Regions from separate parts of the Thalassotalea psychrophila genome, predicted to be linked through region 2. Evidence: predicted binding sites of a transcription regulator. Region 2 holds the regulator's gene; the other holds the start of a gene.
The links. Region 2 encodes MetJ, which represses methionine synthesis genes. Its sites were predicted from a motif close to TAGACGTCTAGACGTCTA; they were not measured.
Positions count from the first base shown of each region.

Region 1: the regulator MetJ is predicted to act here: its motif matches at 6,037-6,054, upstream of serA (phosphoglycerate dehydrogenase).

Region 1 is NZ_CP134145.1:1,056,894-1,069,287, forward strand. Features, by position in the region: gene RGQ13_RS04435 (tetratricopeptide repeat-containing diguanylate cyclase) at 1-629, opposite strand, end outside; gene RGQ13_RS04440 (hypothetical protein) at 662-925, opposite strand; gene RGQ13_RS04445 (SAM-dependent methyltransferase) at 1,158-1,982, opposite strand; gene RGQ13_RS04450 (GNAT family N-acetyltransferase) at 2,055-2,618, opposite strand; gene RGQ13_RS04455 (GGDEF domain-containing protein) at 2,632-4,551, opposite strand; gene serA (phosphoglycerate dehydrogenase) at 4,720-5,949, opposite strand; gene rpiA (ribose-5-phosphate isomerase RpiA) at 6,350-7,006, opposite strand; gene RGQ13_RS04470 (5-formyltetrahydrofolate cyclo-ligase) at 7,128-7,778, opposite strand; RNA gene ssrS (6S RNA) at 7,910-8,092, opposite strand; gene RGQ13_RS04480 (UPF0149 family protein) at 8,292-8,861, shown strand; gene pepP (Xaa-Pro aminopeptidase) at 8,877-10,202, shown strand; gene ubiH (2-octaprenyl-6-methoxyphenyl hydroxylase) at 10,212-11,414, shown strand; gene RGQ13_RS04495 (FAD-dependent monooxygenase) at 11,519-12,394, shown strand, end outside.
Region 2 is NZ_CP134145.1:4,471,593-4,483,986, forward strand. Features, by position in the region: gene metL (bifunctional aspartate kinase/homoserine dehydrogenase II) at 1-888, opposite strand, end outside; gene metB (cystathionine gamma-synthase) at 888-2,054, opposite strand; gene metJ (met regulon transcriptional regulator MetJ) at 2,295-2,621, shown strand; gene RGQ13_RS18655 (zinc-binding dehydrogenase) at 2,723-3,763, opposite strand; gene RGQ13_RS18660 (HpcH/HpaI aldolase/citrate lyase family protein) at 3,993-4,982, opposite strand; gene RGQ13_RS18665 (HpcH/HpaI aldolase/citrate lyase family protein) at 5,374-6,495, shown strand; gene RGQ13_RS18670 (acyl-CoA synthetase) at 6,519-8,180, shown strand; gene RGQ13_RS18675 (HpcH/HpaI aldolase/citrate lyase family protein) at 8,183-9,085, shown strand; gene RGQ13_RS18680 (MaoC family dehydratase) at 9,118-10,197, shown strand; gene RGQ13_RS18685 (DUF3718 domain-containing protein) at 10,337-10,693, opposite strand; gene RGQ13_RS18690 (Crp/Fnr family transcriptional regulator) at 11,201-11,908, shown strand; gene RGQ13_RS18695 (GIY-YIG nuclease family protein) at 12,057-12,344, shown strand.

The sequences.
Region 1 (12,394 bases), 1.4 Mb from region 2:
TTCGATAGTGTACTTTCATCAATTAAATGAAAGTAATTTAATGCCAGTTGATATTCTTCTATATGGTTATAATAAAAAGAGATAATTTGTAATGAATCGTTTTTCAATGAGATGTTTGTTATGTTAATTAGTTCAGTTAATAGCGTATCGGTTAAGCGATTGCTTTCATCAAAATTATTTAACATAAATTGCAGGTTTAACTGGGTTTTTAAGCTTCTGACACGTACATTTATATTTTTTGAATTTTCTACTTTCTTATTAATAAGAATAGATTGAGCATAATTTCCTTCAATAGCTAACTTATAGGCCTGTAAATACAGATAATCTTCGTGTTGCGCTGTGCTAAGTCGCGCTTTTTGTTGCGATAGTAGCGCAAGGTTTTGGTTAAATTGTTTGCTATCACTAGAGCGAATAGCGCTAGATTGTGCAATTAATGTATCAATTTCAGCAGTTGTTAAGTTATTTTCTTGTATTGGTAGGTTAGTCGTTTGTGTCGTTGGGCTACTTGCCTGTGCGTTCAGGCTAATAAGGCTTAGGCTGGTAAAAGCAAGACCGAGGAGCATAAAAAAGCAAAAACCAAAACCTTGCGCAATTTTTTTTAAAGCTGCAATGTTTCGGATTTTGCTCATAGTCTGGCTTTATAATGCTTTTTTACTGAACATTAAATTGCTTGTTGTATTTTATCATCTTTTGCTGGAGAGTCTTCTTGATCGGGGACATCTTTTGGATCGTGTACACCTTGGCATACGACTTTAGGGGTATTAAACAATTGTTCAAGTGCATTGGTGTCGCCCGCTAACAGTAAATTAATCTGTGCTGTATTTAGGCCGTGCGCTTTTGCAAGCGCAGTTAATTGCGTCTCGTTTAGGTTGGCTAATTCTGCCTGGCTGCCCAGTTTGTTTAGTAAGCTAATGATTGTTGTCATAATATCCTCTATCTTGTTATTTATTTTTATTTGGTTTTATCCCTGTTTTCAAAAATAAGGATAAAATGTAAGCCTAGTAACATCCTAATACCTAGCTGTAGTTATCATGGTCAGTTTTTATGGTAATTTCAATAAAAACTTGAATCTAAACAATATTTTTATTGATTAGAGCTGTTGATTATATTTATTGAGCTAAATATTAATTCTATTTACCTAAAACTGCTTAGTAAAATCAAACACTACTAAGCGCTGGCGCATTACGCTGTTTTTCCAGCTCGGCCAATTTTGCTTGAATGCGTTTATTCACTTTAAGCTTAGCACTTGGCGGAATGATCATGGTGGTTATTTGTTTCACCTCGGCATCAATAAAATCTTGCAACGGCATTTTATCAATGCGCGGTTGCTCAAGTGCCGTGCTGGCGGCTTCATATAAAATAATTTCATGATCGACAGGGTAGTGTTGGTTGAGTACCTCAACCAATATTGCCCGGTATTGCTCGCCCGTTGAAAACTGGGTAAGGGTAGTATCACCCACAAAACCGACTTGCCAGAGTATTAAATGCGCACTGTTATCGATTTGTCGCTGAAAGTTAATAAACTGACTGGCTTCAAAGTTGGCACAGCCGACTCGGCCAGGGTCTATTCCGCAATCAGAAATTAAACAATCTTCAGCGCTTATGCCCGCTTCCATTTTGGCAAAATATCCTTCAGCTTGCGCCTGTTTAATCGCTTTATGGGTTGGGGTAACAAACATCCCCGGGTGGCCATAAAAGGCGCCAACTACTTTTTTTCCTTGGCGCATCGCGTTGAGCATTTCGTCCATCATTTGCTGATAGGTACGGCTTCGGGGTTTACCTTCTTGGTAATACTGCTGTAAATCGTGCACGTTCGGGTTTAGCTCAGTTAGCCACATTTGCATAAAACCGGTGTTACCGGTAATAAACACAATGTCGGCCTGTTCAATATGGCTTTTGGCGATAGGGGTAATGTGCGCGCCTAGGGTAATGCCGGTGCCTACGCAGACTAAACTGCCTTGTTTTTGTTGTATGTCAGTCATAGTGCTCTTGTTATTGTTGTTCGCTTTCATTTGCAGCTTGAAGCTTGAAGCTTGAAGCCAATAGCTTGCAGCTTAAGCAGGCTTATCAATATACCAATAATAATCATCATCGGTGTACATTATTTTGCTATCAGCGCTTATCCTGTCAGCATTTATTTGCTCAGTGGTTATTTTATCTGTGGGGTAGCGAAAGCGTTCAATGGTTTTTATCATCGCGCTGTTATTAACATTGGTGCGGATCATTAACCGCTCAATGCCTACTTTGCTAAAGGCAACAGTTAATAACTCGGCCAATACTTCTTTTGCGATGCCTTTGCCGATATATTCGCTTTTTAACATGATGCCAACCTCAACCGTAGGCAGCGTTTTACTCCACACCAACATACAAAAACCCTGCGGATGTTTGTCGCATGTATCTTTGCTTTTACCCTTAGCTTTACCTGTAATGGTAAAGGTCAGCAAGGTGTTTTGTGTGTTGCGCTTTAAACAAAACTCAAAGCGCGCAAACGCTTGCTCTTTAGTGAATACCCCACCAGTATATTTGCAGGTGGTTGGGTCTTGATACAGGCCAGTAAAAAACTCTTGATCATCAGCGTGCAGTAATTGCATGGCATAATTGTTTGTTTCAAATTGCATTAAATCGTCTTACTTATTCAAAAATATACTTTAATTCGCTGTCGTCTACTTTATATTTATCACGGTCGGTCATTGTTGTTTCAAAACAGCAGGTTTTATTACCACCATCGGCTTTGGCTTTGCGTAATGCTGTTGAGCTATCAGAAAGTAAATATTTTAACGAATACTCGCTTAACTCAGCGTCAGAAATACCTATGCTAACGTTAATTATTTCGTCTAGATGCATTTTATCGCTAAGTTGCGCTACTTCGAGGTGAATTTTTTCGGCAATATGCAATGCTTGCTTAGCATCGCACTTGGGCAAAAATAAACTAAATTCGTCAGCACCACTGCGCGCTATATGTTCATTTTTGTATACGTAATTATGTAAAAGTTGCGCGATAAGCTTTAACGATTGATCGCCTTTTTCAATGCCATGTTTATGATTAAAACTTCTAAAACCATCAATATTAACCACTAATAAGCTCAAGTTAAGCTGCCACTTTTTATGTTGATAAATAGTGGTTGCGGCTAAGTCGATAAAACGATTGCGGTTAAATAACTGAGTTAAAGGATCGTGGCGGTTTTTATCATTTTCAGTTATTTGTAAATGACGAATGTACAATATAATGGCGCCGAGCAGTAAAATGGTAAATATTTGCAAGGCAAATAACATCCGCCCAGCTCTAAACTTGTCCATATACGTTAACATTTCACTAAACGCATCATTATGCTTCTGTTCGGCTTGCTGTTTTTCTAAGACAAGTTTGTCTCTTATGCGATACTGCCCGTACACCTGATGATCAATTTGTGCACTGGCCAATTGTTTTTGCTGCTCTATATCTAAACTTACTGCCATTTTTTGTTGGTAAATATATAAATATTCCAATGCTTTATCAATATTACCAAGCTTATTATGCAGCTCTGCCAAGGTTGAGTATAAGTCGCTATAGGCTTTGTGGTACTTCAATAACATAGGCACGTTTTCAGCTTTTTGGGCAAACTCTAATGCCTTAGTAAAATCATTTAAATGAAAATACGCTGTTGCTATATAACTATAAAAGTTAAGCGATAAGTTGCTATATTTTATTGTTTCAACTTGGCTCAATTTAGGTAATAACAAATTAAGTGCAAGTTGATATTTCTTTTGGTCAATTAAGTGTTTGGCAATGTCAGTCCGAGTAATGTTTGCTGAGAGATGCTCACCCGCTAGCTCACAGGCCTTTATGGTGCTATCAATATAGCTTTTCTCTGCTAAATAACCGGTAAGTTGTAGTTTTGCATCTGTGTAGTGGTTGTGATGATAACAATGATCTCGAGCAGAATAATTATCGGTATTTATAGCCTTTAAAAATGTAAGCGCCGTTTGTGGTTGATTTAATTCATTATAATAATAAGCAATGACTTCATATACATCGCCTTTTATATTTTTATCGGTTAACGATTCACTATCTTGCAATAGTTGCGGGATTAATTTTGTTCCGGCAATAAAATTTTGCTCAACTAAATACAGGTTTAATAACGTGCTACTCGCGCGCGTTCGATGTTTTATTAATTTTGAATTTTGCATACTTTTATGCAGAGCTACCGACTTATGTCTATTACCCATTAAGTAAGCGTTATAGGCGGTTAAATAGGTTAATTCACCTTGTTGGCGGTAATTTAATTGCGATTGTATGGCGGTTAATTTCTTGATAATGCGCGCCGACTCTTCTTTATTAGAACTTTTAACGTTTAGTGCCTGTGCTAATAAAGCATCAATTTCGCTAAAAGTAAGAGTGTTTGCACTGTGCTTTTCTGTCGTTGCAGTAGGCGGCGTTTGAAATACCGCAAAGCTGTTAGGCGAATATAAAAACGCAAGTAGAGGTAAAAAGAATGGCACTAAAAACCAGGTGTTTGTTGTTAAACAAGCATTAGGCTTTGTTGCTGAATAATGTAAATAACTAATGAACATGATTCATTATTATTTGTTTAAATTGTGATTACAAGCTCCGAATTAATGGAGTTAAACAAAAAACCGACTGTGGCGTTAGCACGACAGTCGGTTTGATATTTACTTGTATGTATAAATTAACTAGCAAACTAGTTAGTGAGCCAATTAATGAGCCAATTAGTGAGCCAATTAGTGAATTAGGCGTGCTCTAATTGTGCCATCAATGGCTTTTAATTCTTTTAATGCGGTTTCAGCGTGATGTGTTTCAACATCGATAACTACATAACCAATTTTATCGTCGGTTTGTAAATACTGAGCTGCAATGTTGATATCACGTTCGGCAAACGCTTTGTTAATTTGCGTTAATACACCTGGTTGGTTGTGATGTATATGAAATAAGCGTGAACGATCGGTATGAGCAGGTAGTGATACCTCAGGGAAGTTAACCGCAGATAGCGTTGAGCCATTGTCTGAGTATTTAACAATTTTACCTGATACTTCACGACCAATGTTTTCTTGCGCTTCTTTAGTGCTACCACCAATATGCGGCGTTAAAATAACATTATCAAAGGCACGTAATGGAGATACAAATTCTTCATCATTTGAACCGGGCTCTACTGGGAATACATCAATGGCTGCGCCGCCAAGCTTTTTAGATTCAATCGCTTCTGCAAGGGCGTCAATATCAACCACAGTACCACGGGCGGCATTAATGAAAATGGCACCTTGTTTCATCGCATCAAATTCTGCAACGCCCATCATATTTTGCGTAGAGGCAGTTTCTGGTACATGTAAGGTAATAACATCGGCAGTATTTAATAGCTCGGTCATGCTGTCTACTTGGCTGGCATTACCTAATGGCAATTTAGTTTCAATGTCGTAAAACTTAACTCGCATGCCAACATGCTCGGCTAAAATGCCTAATTGTGTACCAATATGGCCGTAACCAATAATACCTAATGTTTTACCACGAGCTTCAACTGAGCCAACGGCTGTCTTTTGCCAAACTCCGCGATGGGCTAGAGCGCTCTTTTCAGGAATACCACGAAGTAATAATAAGGTTTCACCAAGTACTAATTCGGCTACCGAACGTGTATTTGAAAACGGCGCGTTAAATACTGGAATACCGCGAATTTGTGCTGCTTCAATATTTACTTGATTAGTACCGATACAAAAACAACCAATAGCCGCTAACTTATTGGCATGCGCTATTACATCGTCAGTTAACTGAGTGCGCGAGCGAATACCTACAAAATGTACATCGCTAATTTTTTGCTTTAGCTCTTCATCATCTAATGCGCTTTTCACGTATTCAATGTTGCTATAACCGTTCGACTTTAATACCTCTAAAGCTGATTGGTGTACGCCTTCAAGAAGAAGAATTTTAATTTTGTCTTTGTGCAAAGATTTTATGGTCATAGCTGATTAACTCTTTATGTACTGCCACTGAATATTATTCAGGATGCGTATTAAATAACAAATTGGGTCGTTTGAATCTAACTGTTTTAGATGGCTAGATATCTGAATGAAGGTATAAACTAACATATAGAGTTAAAACTCGAAAGAACTATTTTAGTGCATTTATATCTATTTTATAACATAGCAAAGTTGCGTATTGACTGGTGTTTATTTAAATCGGAAATTTTACTTACGAGTGATTTTAATACTGTGATACTTGTTTGTGTTGAATATTATTCGGTGTGTGCTTGCTGTCTAAGCTTTTTGTTGTAAAAATTTATAAGTTTTAATTATTGATCATTAATAAAAATGCAGGCAGTAAAGACTGCCTGTTTACGTGGGGTGTTATTTAGTTATCTCTTTAAGAGATAACTTTGCTGCCGTTCGGTGTGCCAAGTACCAACACATCTGCGCCGCGATTTGCAAATAAACCGTTGGTTACTACGCCAACTAAGGCGTTAATGTTAGTTTCCATTTCTATCGGATTTAAAATTTGCATGTTATATACATCTAAAATTACATTGCCGTTGTCGGTAACAACTCCTTCACGGTAAACAGGATCGCCGCCAAGTTTTACTAGTTCACGTGCCACATAGCTGCGCGCCATTGGAATTACTTCAACCGGTAATGGAAAATTACCTAATACCCCAACTTGCTTGCTTTCATCACAGATACAAACGAATTTTTTAGCAACTGCCGCAACAATTTTTTCACGGGTAAGGGCAGCACCACCACCTTTGATCATATGCATGTGTTCGGTGATTTCATCGGCGCCGTCTACATATACCGCTAAATCGTCAACTGAGTTTAAATCGAAAACTTCAATGCCGTAGTCTTTTAAGCGCTCGGTAGAAGCTTCTGAACTAGATACTGCTCCAACAATCGTATGCTTAATTGTTGCTAGAGCGTCGATAAAATGATTTACCGTAGAGCCTGTTCCCACACCAACTATGCTGTCTTGCTCAACAAATTCTAATGCTTTTATTGCTGCGGCTTTTTTCATTTCATCTTGGGTCATATTCGATCCTGTTTTGTATTTAATACTTGGTATTAGTTAATTGCGCAGATTATAACCTCGTAGGCGTTAAGGTTAAATGTTTTATTTATCGATGAGGGATCAATTTATGGCGATTTACTTGTTATTCTGGGCTAAGTATTTCAGCTAACGGAATATCCCAATGCTCAACAGGTACTTCGGCTATTTTTTGGCAAGTATGAGCAACACCAAGTGGGAACGGCTTGATCTGTTTAGAATGTTGTTTATTGCTTTGTTTGGGTTGTTGGATGAATAGCTTATGCCAAGTGGCTAACGTTCTATCGTAAAAACCACCACCCATGCCAATACGGTTACCTGTAGAGTCAAACGCTACTAGAGGGGTAATTAATACGTCTAATTGCGCAACGGGTAATACATTACCTACATTTAATTTTGGTTCGCTAATACCATATTTATTGTTTACCAAAGGTGTGCTTGGCAAATAATGCAAAAATAGTAAATTGCCTTTACAAAACGGGTGTATTACCGGCAGGTATACTTGCTTATTTTGTTGCCAGCACCACTGAATAAAATCAACCAAATCTAACTCACCATCATTGGCAAGGTATACCGCAATACTGTCTGCTGCCACTACTTGTGGATGCAGGCTTAGTTTAGCGCTAATAGCAGCACTTGCTTGTTGTTGTTCAAGTTTAGTGAGTTGTTGGCGTAGACGACGAATATCCGCACGAATTTGTGCTCGTGATTTATTGGGAGTAGAGGATGAGTGCGCTATTGGCTGATTAGAAGTCATACACAGAAGGTAAAAATAACTAGGGTCAGAGTCAAGTTAATTCTAAACACCGAACTCAAAAAATAACTAGGGTCAGAGTAAGTTAAATCAAAATAACGTGACTCTGACCCTAGTTATTTTAAAAAGAAAAGCAGTTCCCCAAAATGCCATTATTAACACCAGTCCTCGAACAACCGTGTGTTCAAGGCGGAGATCGCACAATTACCGTAGGCTTCCCAAACAAGTTGGGCCTGCTCAATAGCAACCGATAGACCCCCTTAGGTAAAACTTATCGGCTCAGGGACATAGTTAATAACCGAACACCCCAGGGAACTTATGTTAATTATAACCCAGAAAGGCAGTATAAATGTATTAAAATGTAGAAAATTTATGAATAACTTATCCCTAATCAAATATATATTAAATAATAACCAGTTAGCGCTATATTAATGAGCACTCTACCTATAAAAACTGGTCGAATTCGCCTTTGAGTGTTAGGATTACAAGATAATTTTATACAAAGAATATAAGCAGATGAGTGAACAAACGTCTTTAAGTTTTGCTAGCGTGCAAGCAGCCCTAGGTGGTGAGAATTTTCAAGGCAGTGCCTCAGAAATTCATGGTTTATTAACCGGTGTTATTAGTTCGGGTTTTGCCTTTGAAGATGACAGCTACTTGTCTCTTATTAGTGACTTTTTCAATAATGGTGAAGGTTTAGGTAAAAACCTAAAAGATTTACTAAAGCAACTATATGGTGATATTTGGCAAGCAGTGCTTGATGACAATTTTAGTTTTCAGTTGTTGTTGCCTGATGATGAAGAAGCTATGGTTGAACGTGGACCTGCGCTGAGCTTATGGGTACAAGGCTTTAACTTGGGTTTTGGCTTACAACAAAAAGACAAAACTAAATTCTCTGAAGACGTTGCTGAAATCATTAAAGACTTTGGCGACATTGCCAACCTTTCTAGTGAATTAGAAGAAGATGAAGAAACCGAAAATGCCTATTATGAAATTTTAGAGTATGTTCGCATTTCCGCACTATTATGTTTTGCTGAATTAGGTGCTAAGCCTGACGCAAATAACGCCGAAAACACATTACATTAATCGAATACAATATTTATGAAACATACCAAAATTGACGTGAGCGAATTTGTTGCTCGCCGTGAAAAACTGCTTGCTGCAATGCCTGAAAATTCAGTGGCATTAATACCTGCCAATAAAGAAGTGACTCGCTCACGTGATACCGAATTTTTATTTTGCCAAGACAAAGACTTTTACTACTTAACTGGGTTTCATGAGCCTGATGCATTATTAGTGTTGGTTAAAGGCGATGAGTTTGAGTCGGTATTATTTTGCCGTGATAAAGATCCTGAGCAAGAAGTATGGCATGGTCGTAGAGTTGGCGCTGAAAAAGCTCAATCTGATTACGCATTTGATTTAACTTATACCTTAGATGAGTTAGAACAAGTACTGCCGATGTACATTAATGCCAAACAAACTTTATTGTTTGCCCAAGGCGCACAAGATGAGTTTGACCGTTTAGTGTTTGCTTGTTTAGATGTATTGCGCGGCGGAGTAAAACAAGGCCTAACTGCGCCAAATACCATTATCGATCTTCGTGAAACTATTCATGAAATGCGCTTAATAAAATCTGACGCTGAAATTCAAGTGATGCGTGAAGCTAATGTAATTTCTGGTAATGCTCACAAGCGCGCGATGGAGTTTACCAAACAAGGCGTATTTGAATATCAAGTTGAAGCAGAAATACTGCATGAATTTGCCTCAAACGGTGCCCGTACTGCAGCTTATGGTTCAATTGTTGGCGGTGGAGAAAACGCCACTATTTTACATTATACCGACAATGACGAAGTGTTAATTGATGATGACTTATTATTAATTGATGCGGGTGCTGAGTTAGCCGGATACGCCGCTGATATCACCCGTACCTTCCCAGTAAATGGTAAATTTAATGAAGAGCAAGCCGCACTTTATAATTTAGTATTAAAATCGCAAATGGCTGCTATTGAGGCAATAAAGCCCGGAGCTAACTTTGCCGAGTTAAATGACATTGTAAATGCTGTATTAGCAGAAGGCTTATTAGAGCTTGGCTTATTAGAAGGTGACTTAGATTCGCTTATTGAAGAAAAAGCCTGTAAAAAATATTTCATTCATGGCTTAGGCCATTGGCTGGGTTTAGATGTGCATGATGTCGGTGATTACCACATGGATGAAAACCGCAAACAATTACGCAGCTTTGAACCAGGTATGGTAATGACCATTGAACCCGGTTTATATATAGATGCCGAAGCCTCTGTTGATGACAAATGGCAAGGTTTAGGTGTGCGAATTGAAGATAATATTTTAGTAACTAAAAATGGCTATGAGAACTTAACCGTTAATGCGCCTAAAACTATCAGCGACATTGAAGCTGTGATGAATAAGTAATAGCGAATAATGACAACACCAATTAACTTTGACGTGATCATATCTGGCGCTGGCTTAGCTGGCGCAAGTATGGCGTTAGCCTTGTCTAAACTTAGTAAAGCCGATGGTACAAAGCTGTCTATTGCGGTTGTTGAAGCGTTTGCAATTAAAGACAATTTACCTAAAAGTTATGATGCGCGGGTGATTGCCTTATCGCATGGTACGGCTACTTACCTGCAAGAACTTGGTGTTTGGCAAGCGTTAAAACCTGATGCCATGGCAATTGCCAATATTCATATTTCTGATCGCGGTTATTACGGCAAAGCACGAATGAATGCCACTGATTATGGTGTATCTGCGTTAGGCTTTGTCAGTGAAATGCAGGCCATTGGTAATTGTTTAATAACCCCGTTAAAGCAATGCGCTAATGTGCACTTTATTGAAGGGCAAAGTATTACCAATATTAAATGGCAAAAAAATGAAGTCACTGTCGTTTTAGCCAATGGTAATTCTCTAAGTGCTAATTTATTGCTCGGCTGCGATGGTGGCCAATCGGTATGTCGACAGCAAGCTAAAATTTCAAGCCAAGAGTCTGATTACCAACAAGTGGCCATCATTGCCAACGTAACTCCAAGTAAAGCACACAAAGGCAGAGCGTTTGAACGCTTTACCGAATATGGGCCATTGGCTATGTTACCTATGACTGATGATAGATGTTCGTTAGTGTGGACGGTAACACCCGAGCAAGTCACACCACTTTTAGCGTTATCAGATGATGAATTTTCCCAACAACTTGAAAACGCTTTTGGTAGTTGGCTTGGCAGTTTTCGCCATGTAGGTAAACGCTTTAGCTACCCGTTAAAATTAATTCAGGCCGATGAGCAAATTCATCACCGTATGGCGCTTGTTGGTAATGCATCGCATACATTGCACCCTATTGCGGGACAAGGATTTAACCTTGGCATGCGCGACGTTAAACAAATGGCGCAAACCATAGCACAAGCACTCGCTGAAAATGCAGACATTGGTAGCCATAAACATTTAAGACATTACGCTGATAATCGTGCAGAAGATCATAATCAAGTTATCGCTTTAACTGACTCGTTAGTGCATTTATTTTCTAATAAGCATTTACCACTAGTAGTTGGCAGGGGCGTTGGTTTGAAAGTATTGAATTATTTAGCGCCATTAAAGAAAGCGTTGGCTGAGAAAACAATGGGGCATACTCGTTGAAGCTTGAAGCTTGAAGCTAGAAGCAGATCCTGAAACGAGTTCAGGAAGTTATAAGTAGTTCCCGGTATACACCAGGATGAATAGCACGTAGGAAAGTAGAATAAATGCAAAGTTACGATATCGTTATTGTTGGTGGTGGCATGGTGGGTTTAACCGCAGCTTTAGCTATTTGTAAACAAACGCCATTAAAAGTAGCCATTATTGATAGCCAGCCGTTAAACCCTATTAGCGATACTCCTCATTTAAGGGTAAGCGCGATTAATGATGCCAGTAAGCAACTATTTACTAACTTAGGTGTGTGGTCAGATATTACCCGAGTTCGCAGCCAAGCGTATACTAATATGCATGTATGGGATAAGGACGGTTTTGGCCATTTAGATTTTGACTTAAATGATTTACCAAACTCCTCCAATAATGATGACTGCTTAGGCACTATTATTGAAAATGACGTTATTCGTAATGCCCTTTACCAAGCCGCAGATCAGCATGACAACATAACCGTGATTCAACAAACGCTCACCAGTATTGGTACTGGCGAAAGTGAAGTGTTTTTAAGCTTTAGCGATCATACGCCGATAATTGCAAAACTAGTGGTTGGCGCTGATGGTGCAAATTCGTGGGTACGTAAACAACTTGATATGCCAATAACTTTTCGTGATTACGATCATCACGCCGTAGTCGCAAGTGTTGCATGTAGCCAAGGCCATCAAAAGACCGCATGGCAAGTATTTTTAAATACCGGTCCATTAGCGTTTTTACCGCTTTACCAACAAAACACTTGTTCAATAGTATGGTCATTACCTCCCGAAGAGGCTGCGCGAGTAAAAGCACTTTCTGCAGAAGAGTTTAACAAAGAAATAACCGCAGCAAGCGATGGCAAACTTGGCCAAGTTAGCGTACAAAGTGAACGGGTAAGTTTTCCATTAACCATGCGTATAGTACGGGAGTTTGTAAAAGACCGAGTCGTACTTATTGGCGAT
Region 2 (12,394 bases):
GCTACTCGCCACATTCAAATGAATATTATGTGTAGTTAACGGGTTAAGAGTATTGGCATGTAATATCGGGTTTCCTAGGCGCCCCAACTCTTTGGCAACTGAGTTTTCTAAACGAAATAATTTACGTGCCGTATTAACAATACGAGGATCGGCACTGTACACACCATTCACGTCAGTCCACAAGGTAACATTTTTAGCATTTAATAAATGCGCGGCTATGGTAGCTGAATAATCACTACCATTACGACCAAGCGTATGTGAGTTGCCCTGCTCATCGCTAGCAATAAAACCAGTTAAGATATTTAACTGATTGGCTGATTTTTCAAGGACAATATTTTGCTTACTTAGCTGTTCATTCAACTGAAAATTGTTGGTAGAATCGAGAATCAAAACTTTTCTAGCATCAATGGCGTTGGCTTTACAAACATTTTGATTTAATACCGTAGCTAATAATCTAGCGGACCAAAGCTCACCAAAAGCTAGAACGTCATTTCGACTGTTTTTAAACGAATTTGTAAATTGACTATCTATAAAGGCAACATCTTCATCTATCTGTTGAAGCAATTTTGAGGCTTGAGAGCTATCGAGCAATTCATGAATCAATGCTGTTTGAGTATTTTTTAACCGCGCCAATTGAACAGTAAATTGTTCTTTATTATCAGTACTTTCAAACAATGCGAATAGTTGGTCTGTTGTTTTACCATTTGCCGAAACAACAATAAAATCATTCAAAGTAGCATTGTCTTTGATGATTTCAACCACGCGCATAATACATTGTGCATTTGCTAAACTACTGCCGCCAAATTTATGCACATTAGTTGTTACTTCAATCTGTTTTAAAGGGTTTAATGAAGAATTAAATTCAATATTTTGTACTTGCTGTTGCATTAGTTACCCACCGCTTGCGATGCTGTTAGTGCATGGCTTAAATCTTCAATAATATCGCTAATATCTTCAAGGCCAACCGAAACACGAATAAGTGTTTGGCTGATACCTGCAGTTTTTTGTGCTGCTAAATCCATGCCCGCATGGGTCATAGTAGATGGATGAGAAATTAGGCTTTCAACACCACCTAAAGATTGTGCCAAAGTAAATAACTTAACATTGGCAAATAAAGTTTTAACCTGCTCTACACCACCATTAAGTTCAAATGAAAACATGCTACCAAATCCGGCTTGTTGTGCTTTGGCTATTTCGTGCCCTGGATGATCAACTAAACCTGGATAATGGATAGTGCTTATAGCCGGGTGGCTTTGTAAAAAATGCACTAGTTGCTTGGTATTTTCATCATGTTGTTTTAAGCGAATAGGTAAGGTTTTAATACCGCGTAAGGTTAAATAGCTATCAAATGGGGAACCGGTAATACCAATACAGTTCGCCCACCAAGTTAACGTTTCACCAAGTTCAGCATCTTTAGTAACTATCGCGCCACCAACAACATCGGAGTGACCATTAATAAATTTGGTGGTTGAATGAATAACAATATCTGCGCCTAAATCTAATGGTCGCTGTAATAATGGCGATAAAAAAGTATTGTCTACGGCAACTAAAGCACCAACTTGTTTAGCTTGCTGACAAATTTTAGCGATATCAACAAGGCGTAATAATGGGTTACTAGGGGTTTCTAATAAAACTAATTTAGGCTTTTGCGCTAGTGCATCACTAAGTTGCTGCTCATTAGTTTGATCAACAACCTGTAATTTGAATACGCCGCGAGCAGCCAAGTGAGTGAATAAACGGTAGCTACCACCATAACAATCATGTGGGATAAGTAGGGTATCTTCGCTAGTAAGTAACTGGCAAACCAAATGAATAGCTGACATACCTGTACTAGTAATTACACCTGTACTGCCACCTTCTAAGTCAGCAATAACCTCTGCTAAGGTAGTTCGCGTTGGATTACCACTACGTGAGTAATCATACTGACGCTTTTCATTAAAGCCTTTTAAGCTATAAGTACTCGATAAATGCATAGCAGGTACTACAGCGCCATGATGTTCATCACTATTTATGCCTGCTTGTACAGCTATTGTATTCAATTTATCGTGTTTCATAATGAGCTCTTTGTCAGTTATTTTGGTTTAAATTTAAAACTAGATGTTTAGACGTCTATAAATCTAAACGTATTCGTCTTCGAGGTCAAGAAGTTTTAGCCATCTAAACATCTTTGCTTTTAGATGTTGACTAGATTTATATAACCAGTACAATTTAGTTATTAGTTATACTCGTAATCATTCAATGTACGGGTACATAAAAACAAAGAACTAGAAAACTTATTTAAATGGGGAATATCGATGGCTGAATGGAATGGGGAATACATCAATCCTTATGCACAACACGGTAAAAAAAGTGAGCAAGTTAAAAAGATCACTGTATCTATACCGTTGCGAGTTTTAAAAGTTCTTACCGACGAAAGAACACGCAGACAGGTGCAAAACTTACGTCATGCAACTAATAGTGAATTACTTTGCGAGGCATTTTTACATGCGTTTACTGGCCAACCATTACCAGACGATGCTGATTTAGCTAAAGGTAATGAACAAGTTTTACCGGAAAGTGTACGTAAAATTTTAGAAGAGCAAGGCGTTACCGACTTTTCTGAGTATGAAGAACAAGAATAAATAAATTCGTTTCTCACCTTCCTTTGCCATATCTATGGTCCTAGAGGGTATACACAAAAAAACAGCACCTATTATGGTGCTGTTTTTATTTAAATATATTGTTATGCATTTGGCGTTAAAATCACCTTTCCATCGCTCTTATGTACGGCATAATGTTCAAGTGCGGTGGCAAAACCATCAAAATCAAACTGACCATAAATATCCGTTTGAAAAATACCTTCGGCAAATAGTTTTTGTACTTTTTTGCTTAAGCCAAGTACTTGCCATGGTTTAGCATTACCAATGTAAGTTGCTAACCAAAAGCCTTCAATTTTTTGATTTTTAAATATCACATCAGCAACAGCAAATTGGCCACCAATGGGATCTTGAGTTTCAGTTAATCGACCATAAACAATACCTGTAGAGCCAATAGGCATACAGCTCATTGTTTTTGGTGTATCAACATCGGCTACAGCATCTAATAGCACAGTTGCCTTTAACTCTTTACTCGCCAGCTTTAACTCATCTCGAAACGATTCAGTATCAGTTAAAATTACTCTATCCGCACCTAACTGCTCTAATACTGCAACATTGGACTTTGAACGCACAATAGCAATAGTTTTTATGCCTTGCATTTTGGCATAGCGAATCACCCCTTTGCCTACTTGGCTTGCTGCTGCATTAATGACTACAGCTTTTGCGCCTAGCTCTTTAGCTCGCTCTATTAAGCACACCGAAGTACAAGGATTAACGATAATTGTTGAAGCCTGATCGTCACTTATTTCTTTGCGTACAGGTAAACAGTAACTTGCCTTGGTGATTGCATATTGTGCCCAAACGCCATCTTTACCCGGCGTTGCCGAAACAGCTACGCGTTTGCCATTTAGCCACTTACCATATAAACCGGCATTAGCTGCAATGATCTCACCGCAACCTTCAAACCCGGCATAAGCTCCATCTACTGGAGGTAAGCCATATTTTCCCATTAAGTAAACTAAATCGGATGGATTAATAGGCGCAGCAGACATTTTTACTAATACTTCTCCGCGCTTTAGTTTTGGCAAAGGCTTTTCAATAAGGGTTATACGATCACTTAATGGTGCGTCTAAATTGTCAATAAAATTTAAGGCAAAGCCTTTATTGGTGGTTGGGTATGTGCTCAATGTTTGTCTCTAAAGTAAAAAACGGTCAATATTAGAATAATATTGACCGTTGATAATTGATAGCTTTTTAATTCAAGGATGAATTAACTTAGAATTGCCATGGATGGCTTAAATTCTGTAATTTTTAAAGTTCAGTAACTGGCTATCGCCATAACGCGCGAATAAATTCACGCCAACCAGGTTGGTCCGAATTCATTCGGACGTTATCCTCGAAAAGCACACGGTACTATTAAAAAAATGCCGCTTTAGCTGCTTCGCTTATTTCAATGTCACTCATTTGCGCACGCTGTAATAACTCCCAAAAGTAACGATACGTTGCTCTATCGTGTAATTCACCTTTATGTTGAATTGGTCCCCAGCTATTTGCTTGAGCCGCAAGTAAAATAGCTTCAGCATCTTCTACTTCTTCAAAATTAGGCTTCATAGCATCAACAATTGCGGTAATTTGAGTTGGATAAATACTCCACATACGCATAAAACCAAACTCGTTGCGCGCACGACTAGCATCGTCAGTAGTTTGTTGAGTATTTTTTAAATCCAATGTCACGTTATGTGCCGGTACTACACCATTTGCAAGTGCGGCCGCGACTAATTCAGTTTTTGCACGTTTTAATAATGCATGGTCAAATTGACCAGGACTACGCATACAAGATGCAGGGATCGCACCATAGTGACCAGATACAAAATCCATCATGCCAAAATCTAACAACTGTACCCATGGAGTTGCTGCTATTTGCCAAACGTCACGTAATGCGCCATGTGTTTCAATCAGAACATGTACAGGGATTTCTCGGTCGATTGAGTGGAATTTAGCAAGACCTTGAATGTAAGTCACCATTTCCAGAATTTGTGCACCTTCAGTACATTTTGGCAGAGTTATGTATGCAAGTTTGTGCCCACAACCTGGGATTAAAATGTCTAAATCTTTTTTCCAATGCGGATGCGATGGATCATGGATACGTACACCCATCATATTAAATTCATTGTCATCACTACCTATGATACGTGCGACCATTTCAGCATGTTCTTTTTCAGAACCTGCCGCAGCGCCATCTTCACAATCACAGGTAATATCAAATACTTGACCTATATCTTTTTGCATTTGCATTGCTTTGAGGATCAGCTTTTCTGAACCGGCAAAATGTTCACAGCTTGGGATCACTGGAAATGGTTTCTCCGCATCAAAAAGTGCGTCATTTGGATGTACAGTTGCAGACATTTAAAATTCCTCAAGTTTATTTCAGTGGTGTAAATTAATTACAGATGCTCTGTAATAAGTCAATGCTTGGTCAACAAAATTAGACTAAATGATTAGGGTAGTTAAACTTAATTATGCAAACTACCACTAATGGATTAGATACATTAACACTAAAATTGTTTATACATTAATAATATAAAATTAATAAAAAGCATGTTGTTGCCTAGGTGCCACATCGACTCCTAGTTAATTGTTATAACTTACACTACAACATAAGATTCAAAATTCAAACACTTTTTTAAAACAATTGTTTGAAATGTTTACTCTAATTGTGTAAGTATAGATAAAAGTTTTCATGGAAATGACAATGTTTTTCAAAAATTGGCTATTAAACAACCTAGGGGAGAAGTAAATGAACTACCATAATGAGTTCTTAGAGCAGGTAGACGAAGAAGACGTACTCGGAGGCACATGGCCAGGTATTCAGTTGTACTATCCGCCAGTCAAATACTCTCCAAAAGATGAAGAATATGAAAATATGGAGCAAGCCGCTGAGCGTATGCGTAAACATGCCCATAATTGCCAAGCCCATACTTTACTATTCGATTTAGAAGATGGTTGTCGCCAAAAAGAAATGAGTCGCGAGCTGTTACTAAATGAACTTCCTAAATTTCCAGAACGCGATTTTCAAATAGCCCTTCGTATAAACCCATTTCGTACCGATGAGTATGAAAAAGATTTAGAAATGATCATGAAAGTGGCTGAACATATTGATGTAATTGTGCTAGCTAAAGCTGGTGAAATGTATGGTGCTGCCGAAATTCGAGATCTTTCGGCTTGGTTGTTAGGGGTTAATCCTAAAATTGAAATTCAACCAATTATTGAGCATCCTCGAAGCTTAAAAATTGCAGCTGAATTAATGGCATTTCCAGCGGTTAAGCACGTTGTATTTGGTATTCACGATTTCTCGAAAGCAATGGCGATTCACTTAACACCAGAAGGCTGGATCGAAGAATTGCTTACCTACCTAAGAATGCTATTACTTGAGGCAAGAATTGCCGGTAAAGGTGTTATCGGTGGAGTTGAAGTATTAATTAATGATACGCCAATGCCAGAAAAATTTATCGAGCCTGACGATGTTCGTCGTTGGTTAGATTTACACGGCGATCACGAATCGCATGTAGTACATGGTCATGCTGTAGTTGAAACGCAAATGGGTTTAACCGGTAAACAGCTTATTCACCCGTACCATATTCATTTATGTAAGGTAGCATTTACGCCATCGCCAAAAGTTATAAAGCGTAATGTGCAAATATTACAAATGGCCATAGATGCCGACGCCCTGTTAGGCGGAGCTATTAAATATGAAGGAGAAATGCTTGATCCACCAATGTTTGGTAAAGCGTTGCAAACACTATTAAGAGCCTATGCATTGAAGTCTTTAGATGAAAAAGATAAACAATTTGCCATAGATGTATTGAAGAAACTGCCTATCACGGTTATTCGTGAAAACTGGCCATACGGCCGCATTTAACCGGCGTTTATGAGGATAGAATTATGATTAAGTTTGATGATTTATTAACACAGAACGCTAATGGTTGGCAGTGGCACATACCTGAACATTTCAATATTGCCTATGCCTGTGTGCGACAGCATGTTGAACAAAACAATGGCAACAAAACTGCACTAGTTATTGAAGATGACAAGTTAGGTACATGCGAGCTGAGCTATGCTGAACTAGATAGCTTAAGTGGTCGTTTTGTTTATACCTTGAAGGAATTAGGATTAAATGCTGACGATAGAGTATTGATTCGTTTACCAAACTCTAGCGATTACCCAGTAAGCTTTTTTGGTTGTTTAAAACAAGGCGCTATTGCCGTGCCTACATCAACATTGTTGTCAGCACCAGAAGTTGCTTACTTAGCCAAAGACTCTGGCGCGAAAGTATTAGTTACCGCTAAATCTATGTGGCCAGAGCTAAAGTCTATATTAGAAGAAGATACCCAGCTTAGTGCCGTATTATTAGCTGGCCCGGGTGAAATGCCTAGTGATTGCACAGGTTTAAATGTGCAAGTTTTAGATTTAGAAGAGTTGCTAAATACGAGCCCAGTTGATGATACAATTGTAGCAAGTACGCCAGATGATCCTGCGTATTTAGTCTATACCTCAGGTACTACCGGATATCCAAAAGGCGTGTTGCATGCACACCGCTCTTTAATTGGTCGTTTACCAGCCAGTCGCTTTTGGTTCGATTTTAAAGAAGGCGATCGAATCATGCACTCGGGTAAATTTAACTGGACCTACGTTTTAGGCTCAGCATTAATGGATCCTTTATTTCATGGTCATACGGTAATTGTGCATGAAGGAGCAAATGATGCTTCTACTTGGCCAAAACTTATTGCTAAGCATAACTGTACAATATTTATCGGTGTACCAACGATTTATCGTCAAATTATTCAAAAAACTGAATTTAAAGGCGAAAATGTACCTTCTCTTCGCCATTGTATGAGTGCCGGTGAACATTTAAGTGATGAAATGCTGTTAGCTTGGCGCGAACGTTTTGGTATGGATGTTTATGAAGCGATTGGTATGTCAGAATTTTCTTATTATATTTCACAAAATAAACAACAACCTATTCGCCCAGGTGCGGCTGGTTTTACTCAGCCAGGTCATGATGTTGTGTTACTAAATGAAGAAAATAAACCTGCTCAAGCTGGTGAAGAAGGCATGATCGCCATACCTGAAAGCGATCCAGGCTTGTTTTTAAATTATTGGCAACTCCCTGAAGAAACCGAAAAAGCCAGGCACAGCGGTTATTTCTTCACTGGCGATTATGCAAGGGTCGATGAAGATGGCTATATTTGGTTTGTAGGGCGCAAAGACGACATCATTAATACTTTTGGTTACCGCGTATCGCCACACGAAATTGAGCGAGTAATAAAAACTCATCCAGACGTTGCCGATTGTGTGGCTCTTGGTGAAGAGCTGGGTAAAGATAAAATATTAGTCAGTGCCTGTATTATTTTAGCGCCTGGTGCTACAACCACTAAAGAAGATATTTTAAACTTTGGTAATAGTCATTTAGCTAAATATAAAGCACCCAAAATTGTCCATTTTTATGATGACTTTCCACGCACTAAAAATGGCAAAGTATTACGTAAACAGATGCTAGCTGAGCTTGCTGAACAAAACAAACAACCGGCCACCCAAGGAGCCTAAGTATGAACTGCAAAACACAAGAAAATTTTCGACCAAGACGCAGTGCATTATATGTTCCAGCACACCGTGAGCAATACATAACTAAAGCACGTGGATTATCTGCTGATGTAATCATTTTTGATTTACAAGAATCGGTACCGCCTTCTCGTAAAGAAGAAGCAAGAGCATTATTAGTTGAGCAATTACAAAATAGTGACTTTGGTTATTCAGAAAGAATCGTACGCGTTAACAAGCTTGACTCTCCTTGGGGGAAGGCCGATATAGCCGCTATAGCTGAACTTGATATTGACGGCGTATTATTTCCTGATATTGAAAGTGGCGAGGAACTAAACCTAGCCGTTGCCGCGTTAGATAATGCCAATGGTGAAAATAAATTGGTTATGGCAAATATTGAATCTCCTCTAGGTGTATTACGCGCCGAAGAGATTTGTGCTGCCAGTCCAAGGCTAACAACTGTTGTTATGGGTACCACCGATCTCGCTAACTCATTACGGGTAAATGTAACACTTGATAGACAAGGATTATTAACCTATTTGTCGATGTGTATATTAGCCGCCAGAGCACACAACAAAAGCATTATAGATGGCCCACATTTTAATTTAAAAGATGTGGTTGCTTGTGAGTATAGTTGTCGACAGGCTCGCGATCTAGGCTTTGATGGTAAAGCAGTTATTCACCCAGTACAGTTAACTTATACCAACGACGCGTTAACACCTAAAGGTGAAGATATTCGTAAAGCTAAAGGCATTATTTCAGCGATGGAACAAGCTAAAGCTGATGGCCAAAGTGTTGCGGTAATCGATGATAGATTAATTGAGCCGTGTTTAGAGCAATGGGCTAATCGTGTTATTTGTTTATACACCAAGGTGAATGAAATTGGCCAAGGTGAATTAACACTTGGTTAATTACAGCTGAATAATCGAAAGAGTAACGTTACATGACAATAACAACAAATTATCTGCCAACGCCAGAAGGTCTTTATTTTGAAGATTTTTTTGTCGGTCAACCTTTGGTTCATGGTGTACCTCGCACCATAACCGAAGCTGATTGCACCCTTTATACGGCGCTAACCGGTTCTCGTTTTGCCTTGCATTGTGCAAAAACGGTGGCTAACGCAGTTGGTTTTGCCGAAATGCCAGTAGACAATTTCCTATTGTTTCATATCGCCTTTGGTAAAACTGTAAACGATGTATCATTAAATGCTGTGGCTAACCTTGGTTACGCCGAAGTTACTTTTAAACGCCCTGCTTTTGCTGGCGACACCATCAAAGTGGTTAGCGAAGTAATTGGCTTGAAAGAAAACTCAAATGGTAAAACCGGGGTGGTTTACGTTCATTCCACTGCGGTGAACCAAGATGATCATATAGTTTTAAGTTTTAAACGTTGGGTTATGGTCCATAAAAAAGATATGCAAACTAAGTGCGCTGCGCCGCAATTACCAGAGTTAGCAAGCGAAGTTAGTTCAACACAGCAAGTAATTCCTGCTCAAATGAATTTAGCTGACTGGCCAGATTATGCTAGTGACTCACAACTAAAAGCATCAGAGTTTACTGTTGGCGATACTTATTTTCATCGAGATGGCATTACCATAAATGATTCGGATCACTCATTAGCAACACGGCTTTATCAAAATAACGCTCGCGTGCATTTTGATCAGCACATGATGAATGACTCAAAGCATGGCATGCGTTTGGTCTACGGCGGACATATCATTTCACTTTGTCGAGCGCTAAGCTATAACGGTTTAGGTAACGGTATATGGTTAAGTGCAATTCATAGTGGTAGTCATTGTAACCCGTCTTTTGCCGGTGACACCATTTATGCACAAAGTACGATTTTAGAAATAACAAACGTTGCAGATAGAGATGATCTCGCCTTGGTGAAAATAAACATGCTCGGTATTAAAAACAATAGCCCAGAACAAATGGAGTTTTTAACTCGAACAGTTGATGGTAGAAAGAAATACCACAACGACGTTGTTCTCGATCTAGAGTTAACCGTAATCATGGTTAAGTAACATTCTTTTGCAGTGCTAAACAACTTACAAGGTGGCGTATAACCCCCAACCGTTATGCGCCACCGCCTTTTAAGGCTTACTATAATATCCCTATTTCATCATTGAGCATGTTCAAATTTACGCCTCAACTTAAACAAGATTATTCGGCAGTTTCTGTTATTGAGTTTTGCTGAGAATTTGCTAGCGCGACCACATCTACTTTACGGTTTTTATGTAAAAATTTATTTAAGTAAGCAATGCTGTCATAGGCATGATATTTAGTCGCGAACTCAGTAATTGTAAGTTCGTTACAATGTAAGTTTTCAACTACATTTTTTTCGCCATATTGCTCTAATCCCATTAAACTTTTCAATTTATCTAGGTCATTAGTCGCAGCAGCAATGCAAGTGTGCGTATTTCTATCGGCATTAGATGTATCAAATTGAATCGAATCAGCTTGAGTATTGAATGCGATAGTTGAAGTTAAGATGGTTACTAAAAGTGTTACTGTTTTCATGTTATTTCCTTAATTACCTACAACGAGTAGTAATTATGTTGATTAATTTTAAATGTTTGGTGATTCAATTTTGAAAATTTTGTATTTGCATACAGATAAATTTGATGGCTTGATCACTTTATTATTATTCGACAGGAAATCTTTAGGCTGCTAAACGCTTTTGTTGCTTGAGATACTTCTTTATTTTCTTGGTTAACTCAGCAAATTTATCGGCGATGATTATAGGTCTATAATATTTATTTACTAGTTCATTCTAGAACTAAAATGACATTTGTCATTTGTTAATTAGAACCTGTAAAGTCAATGTTAACAAGGCCTGACGAGGGCGTTAACAAACTAAACTTACATCATTATTTGACTTGCAGAGTGCCATCAGATTTACCATTTAAAAGTACTCTAAAGCGCATAATTGATAAAAAGCTTTCTTTTTTGCTTTTTTGAGTTGTAATTGTTGTTAGTTAATCGTCTTAATAGTACATTGATACAAACAATAAAAGAGTTATTCTCATGTCTTTAGATATTAATAAAATTTCCGTAAAAAACTCGCTGACAAGTTGTTTTGGTACTGCTTTAGAGAGTATTAATGGCGGTGATGAATTTCTTGCATTATTAGCAAATAATGCCGATGAGGTTCACATTGACAGTCACGATTACCTGTTAAATGAAGGAGAGTCCGCCGACTACGTGTTTATTCCAATTTCTGGCTCGGTGATGCTTGAACGAACAGCATCAAACGGAGCTAGACAAGTTTATGCTTTCTTATTTACCGGTAATATTTTAGGTCTATCAACATCAAGTATTGCCAAATATAACTACAGTGCCAAGGCATTATCAGATCTGACTGCGATCAGAATTAATCGTCAGGTACTTGAAGAGTTCTTCAAACGTGCGCTCGATATTGGCAAAAAGTATCATACTCGTACCGAAGTAGTACTTTCAGCAATGCTTGATCATTTATTTGTGATGGGCCAACGTACTGCTCATCAACGATTAGCACATTTTCTACTTGATATGGAAAACCGTTTATTTTGCCATAAAGGCCAATACAATTTACCAATGAGTCGCCAAGACATTGCCGATTACTTAGGCATGACTGTTTCTACGGCCTGTCGCGGCTTTACCGCGTTAAAGAAAAAAGGCTGGATCAGTATCAGCAGTAATTCATTAATTATCATTAATGACCGTGATGCAATGACGCATTATATTACTGATTAAAAGCGCATACTCAGAAACAATTAACCACGTCATTGCGGCGAAGGCCGCAACCTCCTTTCGGATATAGCGTGCCAATAAACAATCGCTTCCTCAAACTACTTTCAACTAAGCTACACTTAAGTTTCATTTATTGAAAAGGAATTCAATCATGAAACAACCCGCAACCTATATTATTTCTAATGATCACAATACCGTTTTGTACATTGGCGTAACAAGTAATTTAATTCAGAGAATATACCAACATAAAGAAAAAATTATTGGTGGCTTTAGTGCTAAATACAACTTAACAAAACTTGTTTATTTTGAATTATTCAACGACATGGAAAACGCAATTGTAAGAGAAAAGAGATTAAAGCAGTGGCATCGAAAGTGGAAAAATAGATTAATAGGAGAGGTTAATCCAAACTGGCGAGATTTATACCCTGATATTATTTGAGCTTATTTTTGCTAGCCACAGCATGCGTCTGGAGGTTGCGGCCTGCGCCG